2 linked regions of the Bythopirellula goksoeyrii genome follow. Each later gene encodes a partner of the first gene's protein in a complex. Links are inferred from orthologs where the notes say so. Each region holds a gene or a part of one and is shown on either strand. Other genes may lie near its edges.

Region 1 (7,594 bases):
AAGGATTGTCGCACAAGGTCTACGGGTTCTGTGGAGACATTGGTCGGGGTCGGACCGTGCGATCACTGGCCAGCTTGCTGGGGAATTACGAGGGAGTAACCCTAATTTTCGTCTCGCCCGACGATCCGACGCTTTCGCTCCGCGACGACTTGCGCCAGCGACTGGCCGACCGCGGGGTGCGAACAATAGAAGTGCAGTCGTTTGACGAACGGGTCGGGGGAGTACCCGTCATCGAGCAACTCGATGCGCTCTACATGACACGCATACAGAAGGAACACAATGCGGCCGACGAGGATGCGAAGTTTGCCGCGTTGGATTTGTCGCGCTACAAGTTGAATCTCGAACTTGTGAGCCGCATGAAACGCTATGCTCCCATTTTACACCCTTTCCCGCGCGATCAGCATTTCGGCGAAATTCCACCCGAAATCGACAATGACCCGCGGGCCGTCTACTTCCGCCAGGCCCGCAATGGCATGTGGATCCGCGCCGCACTGTTGGCATCGGTATTCGGTGTCGATCACCAAATTTCGCGTTTCTTCCACGAAGAATACAGCGAATGGCATGACTATAATGAAAGTCCTTCCTCGGCGATTTGAAGAATTTAGCCGCTTCTTTCCTCCCCCATCTCAATCATGCCTCTTCTCATTGATGGTTACAATTTGTTGCATGTGACGGGGTTTGGAGGGGGAGGCGGACCCAATTCATTCCAAAGATCACGAGAAGCGCTTCTGAGTTTTCTCGCCAACTCGATTCCGGATGAAGAACGTTCTCTGACCACCATTGTCTTCGATGCTGCTGAAGCACCGCCTGGGTTGCCTCGAACATTGACGTATCAGGGGATCATCGTTAGGTATGCGGCAGAGTATGCCGATGCCGATGCATTGATCGAAGAGTTGATTCTCGCAGAGACAGCTCCACGGTCTTTACTGGTCGTATCGAGTGATCACCGCATCCAACGCGCAGCCCGCCGACGGCGGGCATCACATATCGATAGCGATCGCTGGTATGGTGAAATCTGGCAAAGAAGACAGGAAGCTGAGAATCAGCCGGGTACTCTAGTTCCTGACAAGCCTGTCAGGTCGCTTACAGAGGCAGAGATCGCATATTGGGTCGACAAGTTTTCCGAAGGCATGGCGGCAGAGGCTACCGACTCTGTCGAACCGACAAAACCGAGAACTCGCGAAGTGGAGACAGACCTCACAAACCCTTTTCCACCAGGCTACGGAGAAGATTTGCTGAGAGATGGCGAGCAATAGTAGGCCGGAACAAGTCATGCGCAGTTCCGGCAGATTGTAGCACCACTCTCCGAGTGGTAAGTGCAGCAATCATGATTTCGACTCGCAGAGTCGGGGGCTACGATGCTGACTCAATCGGCAAACGCATGGTGATCGTCGCTCCTGACTCGCCTGCGCTTTCCACAACCACGCTGCCACCATGTTCGGAAACGATGCGCCAGCACTTGCTGAGTCCAAACCCCAGACCACGTCCCGCTTCTCGACCTGAGTAGAAAGGATCGAACATGTGCTTGCGGACTTCGGCAGAGATGCCGGGACCGTCATCGGTCACCTCTATTGCTACTGATTCATCCGAGCAACTGAGCGCAACTAAAATATTTCCGTCGCGACCAATCGCCTCCAGTGCATTGTCCAAGACCGCACCTATTGCCACGGATAACTGCTGTCGATCTGCTTTGATCCGAATCGATTCCTCTGAGCTCTCTAGTTTCAACTGAATCTGGCGAGTATTGGTCTCAGCAGCTAGGTTTGAGATCACGCCGGAGATCAATTCCACCAAATCGAATGGTTCGCAAACTAGCTGAGGTGGCCGAGCAAATAGCATCAGATCGGAGATCATTTCGTGGGCGCGCATCGCCTGCTGATGAATCGCCTCGAGAGACCGTCGGCGATCAGGATGCGATTCTTCGCGCAGCAACGACTGCGCACGCGCGGCAATGTTGGCCAACGGGTTGTTGATCTCGTGACTTGCGCCGTACGCCAGCTCCTTCATCGCATCGAGCTTTTGCCGTTCGAGCTCATCCATCCGGCACGGCCCCCGCGAAAATTAGGCGAGTCGCACTCAGGTTGAAGCGGTCTCGACATCTAGCAATTGGCAGACCCGACCGACCAGATCATCGACGTCAAACGGCTTCTTCATGAAGTCGTTGGCACCTGCATCGCGAAGCTCTTGGATCTTGTCTTGTTCGACCATGCCCGAGATGCAGATGATCCGCACGTCGTCCATCGTCTTCTGGCTGCGAACTAGCGTACAGACTTCTTTACCATTGATGTCTGGAAGCATGACATCCAGCACGATCATGTCGGGGCGAAATTCCTTGATCAACATGCCAGCGCCGAAGCCGTTGTTGACGCTACGGACATCGAATCGGCCATCGCGTTCAAGGGCGTCTACAATCAATTCGACCAGATCTTCGTCGTCGTCAACAACTAGAACCTTGCGGCGTCCACTGTCGAGGGCATCGGTAGGAATCCCATTGTCCCGCATAAAGGCATAGAGTTGCTCACGGGGAATCCGCCGGAATCTGCTGCCAGGCACCCGAAAACCCTTGAGTTGCCCCGAATCGAAGCAGCGGATAATCGTTTGCTGGCTGACCTTGCAAATCTTCGCGGCTTCGCCGGTAGTGAATACGGTCTTCATAGTTCGAACCACCTCTCTCCTTAGTCGATGGTGAAAGGACCAGTAGTACTTTCAAGGGAATTAAAAAGGCAAGCAGGATAAACTAGGGCAGCAGCAAGAACTAAGGTTGGACTATTCGGTGTGACAATTTGACATAGAAGTGTATCCTGTCCAAATCACCTAGTTTTCAACAACACACAACCGAAGTGCGTAGTCTTCCCAACCATTGATTGCCGCCTCAAATAAGCAAGGCTATTTAGACGGCAATGTTCTCCGTGTCTGCCGATATCCCCTGAATTGCCAATTGAACGAATTATAGCCGCCCTTGAATTCCCGTCAACAGAGATCAATTCTCTGTAACGTATTAGCTCATAACACCTTATGATCTCAAGCTAGCTAAAGCCGTATTTTTCTGCCGATGATGGTGCCCGCCTGCCTGGACTTCCAATTCAGGATGATCGGTAGAAAACCAACTACCTCACAGGTGCTTTCCCCTCAAAATGCACCATCAACAAAGCAATGTCAGCAGGCGTAATACCACTGATTCGACTTGCTTGGGCAAGACTCACCGGTTGCACCTTTTGGAATTTTTCCCGCGCTTCGGCGCGAAGCTGCGTGAGACGGGCATAGTCGAAACTCTGGGGGATACGCTTTTCCGCAAGTCGCTGCTGCCGGTCGACCTCGACAGTTTGTCGTGCGATATAGCCAGCATACTTTAGGTCATTCATCACTTGCTCGGCGACTTGCTTGCCCAGGCCCGCCAATTGGGGCAGCCTTCCTACAATGTCCGACCACGCGATCTCGGGGCGACGCACGATTTGAGCCAGCGGCGTTCCATCGCAACGGGTGTTTTCAATCAACTCCGTCGCGGCCTCAATTTCGAGACGTTTCTGTTCAAAGTGATCAAACCGGTTGAGATCGACCAATCCTAGCTCATGGGCCAGCGCCGTGAGTCGCCGATCTGCATTGTCCTGCCGAAGGAGCAGGCGATACTCAGCCCGACTGGTAAACATACGGTAGGGTTCATCGACGCCGCATGTGACCAGATCGTCAATGAGTACGCCGATGTAGGCCTGATCGCGGTCGAGTACTAAGGGAGGATCACCTCGCAATGCCAGCACTGCATTGGCACCCGCCACGAGCCCTTGGGCAGCGGCTTCTTCGTAGCCGGTAGTACCGTTGATCTGCCCAGCAAAGTACAGACCCTTAACCAGCTTCGATTCCAGGCTTACGCGTAGCTGATCGGGGGGAGCGTAGTCGTATTCCACCGCGTAGCCATAGCGCATGATCTCGGCGTGTTCCAAACCCGGTATCAGGCGAAAGATCGCGTCTTGCACATCTCGTGGCAGGCTGGTCGAGACACCATTCACATAAACTTCCTGCGTGTTTCGGCCTTCTGGTTCGAGAAACAATTGATGCTGCGACTTGTCGGCAAACCGCACGACCTTGTCTTCGATCGACGGACAATAGCGCGGACCGGAAGAATTGATTTGTCCGCTGTACATGGGGGCTCGTTCGAGGTTTGCGCGGATTAAATCATGCACCTGCTCGTTGGTGTAGGTGATGAAGCAGGGAAGTTGCTCGACCTCGATGCGGTCATTGAGAAACGAAAACGGTTGTGGCTCATCGTCGCCTGGCTGCAACTCGGTGCGGCTGGTGTCGATGGTGCGGCCATTCAGGCGAGGCGGCGTCCCGGTCTTGAATCGCTCGAGGCGAATTCCCAATCGGTCAAGCGCCCCACTAATTCCCCCCGTGGTTCCTTCCCCCGCGCGACCTCCTGCGGTCTTCGTCTCACCGGTGTGCATTAAGGCTTGGAGGAATGTACCGGTGGTGAGCACGACAGCGCATGCACGATAGACCGCGTCGCCTCGAACCTGGACGCCGACGATGCGGGGCACCTCGCCACTTTTTTCGGTCAGAAGATCCTCGACCACCTCCTGCCGTAGCGAAAGATTTGGTTGCTCTTCGCAGAACCGCTTAATTTCGGCTTGATAGAGTTTCTTGTCGGCTTGGGCTCGTGGGCTGTGCATGGCCGGGCCTTTGCGCCGGTTGAGCATGCGGAACTGGATGCCTGTCGCATCGATCGCACATCCCATCGCGCCTCCGAGGGCATCGATCTCGCGGACAATCTGCCCCTTGCCCACGCCGCCGATCGCCGGGTTACAACTCATTTGACCGACGGTATCGCAGTTGGTGGTGAGAAGAACCGTCTTAGCCCCCATACGTGCAGCGGCCAACGCCGCCTCGGTCCCCGCGTGACCTGCGCCGACGACAATTACATCGAAATCATAGGTGCATGTTGCCATTTCCCTAGCGTACTGGAGTCCCAGGGCGAATGCGAGTCATCCAGGTGAGAGATGCGGGGAATCATTGGAAATGCTGTTTCCCCAAGGGTCAGGAACGATTTCCTCAACACTCACGAACTCTCGACCCCGCGGTCCCGTAAACGTAGTTGGGCTGCTGGGCCCGAAGGAGTACAATCCACGCTAGCTAATTGTCCCGCCCACCATCTGCTTTTGGGACATCGGCTAATCCCCAGGAAGAGGAGCCAATCATGAAAAGTACCCGCCAACACCACCACTTCGCCGCTCTTGTAATCGAGAGCCTGTTCTTTCTAACTCTTCTGGCAGCATATGCGAACGCCGAGCCGGCACTCTTTGGCATTGGCAGCCAGACTCTCGGCGGCCGATTCGTCTGGTCTGATGAGGTAATCTATGACGGCTGGCGGATTCAAAGGCACTCCAGTATTGGGCATTACCGGTTGATCGATGCCAATGATCGACGGCGAACTTTTGGCACTTTCGAAAACTGCCTTGCCGAATTGGAGCGAGCCAAGCAAGTCGAGAAACTTCCGGCACTCCCTAAGGAAGTCGTTGTGTTAGTTCATGGTCTCGGAGCGGCCCGCCAAATGATGGATGGCCTAGCTGAGTATCTTGTGGAAGAGGGCGGTTTCAATGTAGTAAATTTTGGCTATCCCTCGACGGTAGGAGATATCGACCAACATGCGAAGTCTCTTACCAGCGTTTTACGACATTTGGACGGCGTGGAGACGGTCAATTTTGTCGCCCACAGCATGGGCAATATCGTCATCCGTTTGGCGCTGACCGATTTGGCATCGTTGCCTGCCTCAGAGCAGCCAGACTTTACCTACAATCGATTCGTCATGATCGCCCCGCCGAATCATGGAGCCTCAATGGCCGACAATTTTTCTGAAAGCAAGATCGCTCAGCTATTCGCCGGCGAGCCGCTGCAACAACTTGCTCCAGGCAAAGGCTGGCAAACGTTGGAGCAGCGACTCACGACGCCCAGTTTCGAATTCGGCATCATCGCAGGTGGTCACGGTGACGGCGAAGGCTACCTCGCCGCCATCCCTGGCGACGACGATGGACTCTTATCAGTCGAGACGACTCAACTGGCAGGTGCCAGTGATTTCGTTTTGGCAAAAGGGATCCATCAACTCATGCCGAAGAATGAACAAGTACGCGAATATACACTGCGATTCTTGCAGCATGGGTACTTCCTACCTTCGGGAACCAAACACCCCATTACGGCGGTGGCTGGAACGACTCCCTGATCTCGAAGTCTTTGAGCTTGCCACACGGTTGGAGGGAGCTTGCTTCTCCTCAGCCACTTCCTCGGTGTCTGCAGCGGACTGGGCTTCGATGGCCAAGTCATCTATAGCAGGCAGCGGCTCTTCCTCTTTCGCCGTTTCTTTAGACGCATTGGCCAACTCGGTAGCCACATTTACCTTAGCGATCATTGGCTTGCTTCCGCCAAAAGCGATGCAGCAGAGAGCTGAAACAAAGCGGTTATTCTTCAAGTGAGCTGACAGATAATGCGATTTTTTATTCTCAGGGTAGGTATTCATCTGACAGAGCTTATGACGATACTCACCCAGGCAACGTGCTGGCATTCCTATGAAGCCTAGGGCCTGGCGACCATGCCATGAAGTGTCGGGCCATTTCTTGAGTGTCTTGTCGTGACAGTTGAACGTGGAGAATATTTTTTCCGCTGCAACAAATGCCTGACCGTATCGGTGTCCTGGCAATAGCATGTCGTAGTCAAACGCACCGGAAATCATCGCTGCACGTAAGTTGTGCCGCTCGACGGGCTCAGCCCCTGCCAGGGTCAAGCCGCGGGTACAGCCGCCGCCCATCAAGTGCAGTGCCACTGAGCAGCTGATCGCACCATAACTATGGCCCGAAAGAGTTACGCGTTGAGTGAGGCTCATTTGATCAACGAGCTTTGCCAAGTAGTATCCTTGATATTCGGAATATACATACTTGATCCGAAGATTCTTTTGAACCATCTCTCGGAACCGCAACCCCTTCATTTTATACACACGTTGCGCAGGCCATGACCAGCAGACTAGCCGTTTGCAACCGGGGCAACATCTCATTTTGTCGTACAGATCCCAAAACCCTTTCATCGCACCTTTGTGCTTTAGAGTATTGCCATGCAGATAGAACATGGTAGGCATCGATGCCTCTTGAGCCAGGAACGACTCACGGGATTCCTTCACGAAGCAACCTCGACAACGGTCGTACCGCTGATAGGTGATGCACTCGAATCCTCGGTCGAGGTTCGAACACTTGGGGACATGGCGGGTGTTGATTACCCACAATTCAGGGGCCGAATTGCAACAATTCAGACAGCTGTTGCACATGCTGCATTCGTCGCATTGGACTTGGGCCGAGGCAAACGCGGCCATGGCAACACAGGACAGCAAAGCGACCGTAGCAAGTCGCAGGAACTTGCTAAAACTAAAATCGTGGGGGAAAGTGGTGTTCATTTCAGTGCCTTCTTCGAACTGGGATTTGAAAGACTGACTACCGCAGGACTGCTTGACCTTGCCCGTCACGGGGGCAATTTAGGTTGGGCAAAATCTGCGGGTCTGGAAAACAATACAACGCGTTGCGTAAATGCAACGTGCTCCAGAGCGAAGATGTGGCAGAAAATC
Region 2 (5,037 bases), 3.0 Mb from region 1 along the record:
GAACGTGACCGCCAAGTGCTACGGCGGCGACATTTCCCGCAAACGCAAACTGTGGGAGAAGCAGAAGGAAGGCAAAAAACGGATGAAGTCCATTGGGTCGGTCGACATTCCACAGAAGGCATTCCTGGCGGTGCTGGAGACTGGGGAAGAAGAGGGGAAGAAGAAGTAGGCGTTTCTCACTTACGCTCAGAAACTGCCTGTTTCAAGTGGATTGCACACAGATTGCAGAACCCTGAACTCATGGCGGCCAATCGGTAAGTCACTTCGCCGGTAGCAACTCGGCGAACTTGGCTGCGCGATGCACCCATGACTTCAAAACAGAACCAGACTTGATGCCTGCCGATTCGACCAGTGCCCAGCCTCGCATCACTTTGCCGGTGATGTCCATTGGTCGTACATGGGTCTCGGATTGTGTCTCGTCGTGCTTCTTTCTGGCCAGCCGAACGACAAGCGAGCCCTTCCAGGCTCCTACGCACATGTTGCCGTTAGCCATAAAACAGACGCCGCCAAACATCTTCTTTTCAGAATCAACTTTGTGGCGTTACAGTATTGGCCGAATCCGGGCGACTAGGATTTCGTCAACTTCAGTCACGGAGTGTGCTTGGAATTAGAAGTGAGGATTTAAACTTAACGCAAGAGTGGGGATGACAGGAGTTGAACCTGCACTCCCGAAGGAACTGGAACCTAAATCCAGCGCGTCTGCCAATTTCGCCACATCCCCTCTTACGTCGTGCTGAGCATCAAAGTATAGTCGGCGGCTGGTACTACGGCTAGCCGATTTTCGGAAACGGTTATTGGGAAAATTCCTGCAAACAAGGCAAATCATGAGCAATGTCCCCCTTGATCTGAAGGCCAATCGGGAGTCCGGTCAACTGCATGTGGCCTGGGGCGACTCGCAGATTGATTTCCCGTTCGCCTTTCTCCGCAGACAGTGCCAGTGTGCCCATTGTGTAAATGAATGGACCGGTGAGCAGATTCTTGATCCTGCGTCGGTGCCCGAAGATATTTCCATTGAAAGCATGGAGCTTGTGGGGAGCTATGCGGTTCGCATCCATTGGACGGATGGGCACAATGCTGGGCTTTTCACCTGGGAGCGACTGCGAGAATTGTGCAGGTTGCTGAATTCATAGCCGAGTCTCCCCGAGTTTATGTTTTCACTCGAAGTAGTCGCAATATCAATCACCCGAAACGGACCTGCACAATATGATGCGACTCGGAGAGTCGTGCTACGCTTCTACAAAGATGCATCGCTCGTATTGCCATGCAATACATTCATGTGAACTTCCAGGGGATGAATCACGCCACGGCTCTCCACCTCAAAGCGAATCATGGAAGCCTCGTTAGCGATCTGTGATTGGACATGCTGCAAGAGTTCATTGCGGTCAGCAAAGTCCTTATCATCGGCTGCATAGATGCGGTCATTGACTTGGAATCCTGCACGATCTGCAGGGGAATGTGGCACCACACGGGTGACATAAACCGATTGAGGTTCCGCTGGGTCATCACGCCACGAGAGCCCCAGTTGTACTGGATTTCCAGAGAGAGGGACGGACACGTCCAGTTGCTCGTCGATTCCCGCTCGCTTGATGCTCATTTGGAGTGGCGAATCACTTTGCAAAGCGAGAGACTCCAGCATGATGCCGTCAGATAGTGGCAAATTGTTGACCGAGACAATCTTATCGCCGCGTTGGACGGTGCTATTTGTCTCAAGGCCATCTTTCACTTCTAAGGAACCATCCGCCGCTTTCTCCCATGTGAAACTAAGTCGTGACGCCATAGGGGGGAGCGGTTTCTCGAGTCGCGTCTGGTTGAATGGGTTATCCAACCTCGCTGCACTTCGATATTCAGGTAAGTAGTCCGCGTCGGCAAGCTCCACGACTTGCTCTAGCATATAGCTGGTGACCATTCGAATACCCGGGATGTTGATTTTCTCTACGTCATCCGACGGACGGTGATAGTCATCATGGAGTCCGGTATGGATGTAGAGTGAAGGAATCTGCTTTTGGAAGAAAGTCCAGTGATCGCTGTTGTTCTTGTATTCCCAATTAAAATCGAGCCACGCTTCGTTGAGATTGGGGGTACTCATAAGCCGACGGAATCCGCTGCCGCTCCGCGTCCCCCCCACTTCGATTCTGCCATCAGTCAGACGACCGACCATATCGACGTTTATTGCGAGCTTCACACTACTAAGAGGCACCGTCGGCTTGCGTACCCAATAAGAGGAACCCAGCAGCCCTTTTTCTTCGCCATCCCAGAAGGCGAACAAAATTGATCGCCTGGGGCGTTGCTCGGTGCGGGTGAGGGCATCTATCAATTCCAACACGGCCGATACCCCACTGGCATTGTCATCTGCTCCATTATGGACGTAGCCAAAAGGACCGAAGCTATTGCGGCGGTTGCCATATCCGACGTGATCGTAATGGGCACCTACGATGATAGTTTCGTGTTTGAGATCGGGGTCAGAACCAGGTAGCAGTGCTAGAAGGTTTTGCGAATGCCCTTGGAAATGTTGTTGGAAAGTTCCATTTGTACCGGCAGGTTCGAGACTTGTTTGTTGAACCAATTCCAGAATGTACTTGGCGGCCGCGTGGCCTCCACGCGAGCCGGCCTCACGTCCTTCAAGCATATCCGCTGCCAGATAATCGACGTGTCCCTGAATTTCGGCGGTCGTGATCGAGGCGCGCGCGATGTCATACCAGGCGTTTTCAGCTGCATCAGCTAGCAACGAGATTGCCGCCAGAAAGCTCACCAAAAAGGCACACAAGAAGCGATATCGAAGATTCAGACAGAGGCGGGTCATTGAGTGTCCTGAATTGGAGCAAATAATACGAATTCGTATGTCTGAATTAACTATCGTCTACCCCTCTGGAAGACTAGTCTCAGTTTGTTCAAAGTCCGCTCGTAGCGGTGGCAACTTCCATTTGTGGCAGCTGCCCCCGAGGGCCCGAAAACTTTATTTGCCAATACAGAATTGACTAAAGATACGGTCCAACACGTCGTCGGTATAGACGGCACCCACTACACGGCCCAGGTCCGAGAGGGCTGCACGCAAGTCAGCGGCCACCAGTTCCTCCCCACCTCGGGCGGAGAGTGTCTCCAAGGCGTTTTTTAGAGAGTCACGGGCATTTCGCAGGCTCTCGCTGCAGCGGGCGGCAGTCGCAGCAACTCCTGAAGAGGCTAACTTCTCCGAACTACCTAACAACTTCGTAATTGTCAGTTGCAACACAGGTAGGCCTTTTCCCGTAAGACTGCTGCAAAATACCACATGAGGATGAGGACGGTTGACGGATTCGCATCCTTCTAACAGATCGCTCTTAGTAATCGCCAGGCAATTGGAAGCTGTATTGTGTGACGAAACTAGGAAGTTAGCTATTTCGTCCTCGAAATCCTCGTCCCTTGAGTCCACACATAGCACGCAGCAGTCTGCCTGCTTTCGTTGGGTCTCCGTCATTTCCTGGGCGATGCTCATGATCGATTCAACACGACCCACTGTTTCGGTTCCAGCCGTGTCAATGACTTCACAACATTGTCCACCCAGATTGATCGTAGTCGACAAGAAGTCGCGTGTCGTGCCGGCTACCTCCGATACCAATGCTCTCCGGCCTTCTGAAATCACACCAAACCTGTCGGCAAGGGCGTTGAACAGACTACTTTTTCCCGCATTCGGTTTCCCCACCAAGACGACGCGGGGAGAGGTCAAGTGTTGGTTGCGATTAGCCAACTGATCGAGGACAGCTTGGACCCTATTCACAGCCTCGACTAGTTGCGACTTGAGATCCTCAGCAGAAATGAATTCGATGTCTTCTTCCACAAAATCAAGCCCGGCCTCCAAGTGGGCCAACAACATGAGCAGCTGTTCACGAAGTTGAGCGAGTGGCTCAGACAGTCCACCGGCAAGCTGCACTAAGGCGGACTGAAAATCGTCGTCTCCGGTGGCGTTAATGAGCCCAAGCACGGCTTCTGCCTGAGTTAGGTCTAGGCGGCCTGCGAGGAAAGCGCGAAGGGTGAATTCCCCCGGTTCGGCAATCCGCGCCCCGAAGCGACACAACGTCTCCAAGGCGAAGTCCAATAGAGGGGGCGAGCCTATAGTGTGTAGCTCAACGCTTGGTTGGCAAGTATAACTCCGCTCACTGGGCCAGAGAAACATGTCACACGGCAATGAGGCGGCATTATTTAATCGCAGATTGCCGACGACCGCTTGTGCTGAATTGACTGCTTCAAGCTGTAATTCTTGTTCTACCTGTTCAAAGCATTCGTTCAAGCAAGTGAGCATTGCTGGTCCGCTCAGGCGAATCATCCCCCTCGCCGATACTCCTGGGGCGGTGCCGATTGCAGCAATCGTGTCAGTGATATTTGGGACCATAGGAGTAAGTGTTAATGCCTCGGAAAACTCGATAAAGCATCCGACTTGACCGTTAGAACCATCATTCTCACGAAGGCGAGGACACAGAAATCAACACGATATATCTGGGTTCCGACCTGCACGGGAATGACATCTTGCCAAGACTACCGTTTTTTCTTCGGCCGTTTTGCCTGTTTGCTAGTCGCTGCGCCATTCTTGGAACTGCGATTGATTGAGCGAGGGCTCTCAGGCGATGTCGCAAAATCGAGACTCGGCGCAACGGGAGCCGGGATCAGTTTTCGTTCGGCGATGCCCCATAAACTTGAAGCGATGAAGTAAATACACAATCCGGCAGCAACCTTATAGAACAAGAGCCCCATGAAAACCATCATATATTTCATCATCTTCTGCTGCAGTGCCGCTTGCTCGTTTGCAGGCTCTGGCATCACCAGCTTCTGTTGCAGAATAAATAAACCGCACGTCACTAGTGGCAAGATATTCAAGTAGGGACCCAGGCCAAAAAACCCTTCACCGCTATTAATGAAGTCAGGCATGTACTTTGACCAGTTCCAGAGCATATCCGGGGCCGCCAGATTCGAGCACCATCGTATCGCGTCGCCGAAGAGAGGTGCCTGCCGCAATTCCACGTCCACGGCCAGCGATCTATACAGACCAATGAATACGGGCAGCTGGAT

The links. The genes of interacting proteins can lie anywhere in the genome.
Region 2: the proteins of mnmG (region 1) and Pr1d_RS12505 are in contact, whole or in part, in a solved structure (PDB 9HIP), measured with the Escherichia coli proteins. The link is inferred for Bythopirellula goksoeyrii from one-to-one orthologs.

What each region holds. Positions count from the first base shown.
Region 1 is NZ_CP042913.1:92,813-100,406, forward strand. What follows is about bases 2,525-5,465. They hold mnmG (tRNA uridine-5-carboxymethylaminomethyl(34) synthesis enzyme MnmG), read right to left. Parts: upstream 4,941-5,465; coding sequence 3,108-4,940; downstream 2,525-3,107. Other genes in these bases: Pr1d_RS00360 (response regulator), read right to left, coding at 2,525-2,655; Pr1d_RS00370 (alpha/beta hydrolase), read left to right, coding at 5,189-5,465. In the rest of the region: Pr1d_RS00345 (aspartate/ornithine carbamoyltransferase family protein), read left to right, coding at 1-596; Pr1d_RS00350 (NYN domain-containing protein), read left to right, coding at 633-1,256; Pr1d_RS00355 (sensor histidine kinase), read right to left, coding at 1,354-2,040; more of Pr1d_RS00360, read right to left, coding at 2,077-2,524; more of Pr1d_RS00370, read left to right, coding at 5,466-6,208; Pr1d_RS00375 (hypothetical protein), read right to left, coding at 6,155-7,426. UniProt on the Escherichia coli protein: NAD-binding protein involved in the addition of a carboxymethylaminomethyl (cmnm) group at the wobble position (U34) of certain tRNAs, forming tRNA-cmnm(5)s(2)U34.
Region 2 is NZ_CP042913.1:3,135,438-3,140,474, forward strand. What follows is about bases 2,159-5,037. They hold Pr1d_RS12505 (tRNA modification GTPase), read right to left. Parts: upstream 4,364-5,037; coding sequence 2,954-4,363; downstream 2,159-2,953. Other genes in these bases: Pr1d_RS12500 (M20/M25/M40 family metallo-hydrolase), read right to left, coding at 2,159-2,800; Pr1d_RS12510 (YidC/Oxa1 family insertase periplasmic-domain containing protein), read right to left, coding at 4,507-5,037. In the rest of the region: lepA (translation elongation factor 4), read left to right, coding at 1-169; Pr1d_RS12485 (TfoX/Sxy family protein), read right to left, coding at 260-514; Pr1d_RS12495 (DUF971 domain-containing protein), read left to right, coding at 825-1,130; more of Pr1d_RS12500, read right to left, coding at 1,235-2,158. UniProt on the Escherichia coli protein: Exhibits a very high intrinsic GTPase hydrolysis rate. Involved in the addition of a carboxymethylaminomethyl (cmnm) group at the wobble position (U34) of certain tRNAs, forming tRNA-cmnm(5)s(2)U34.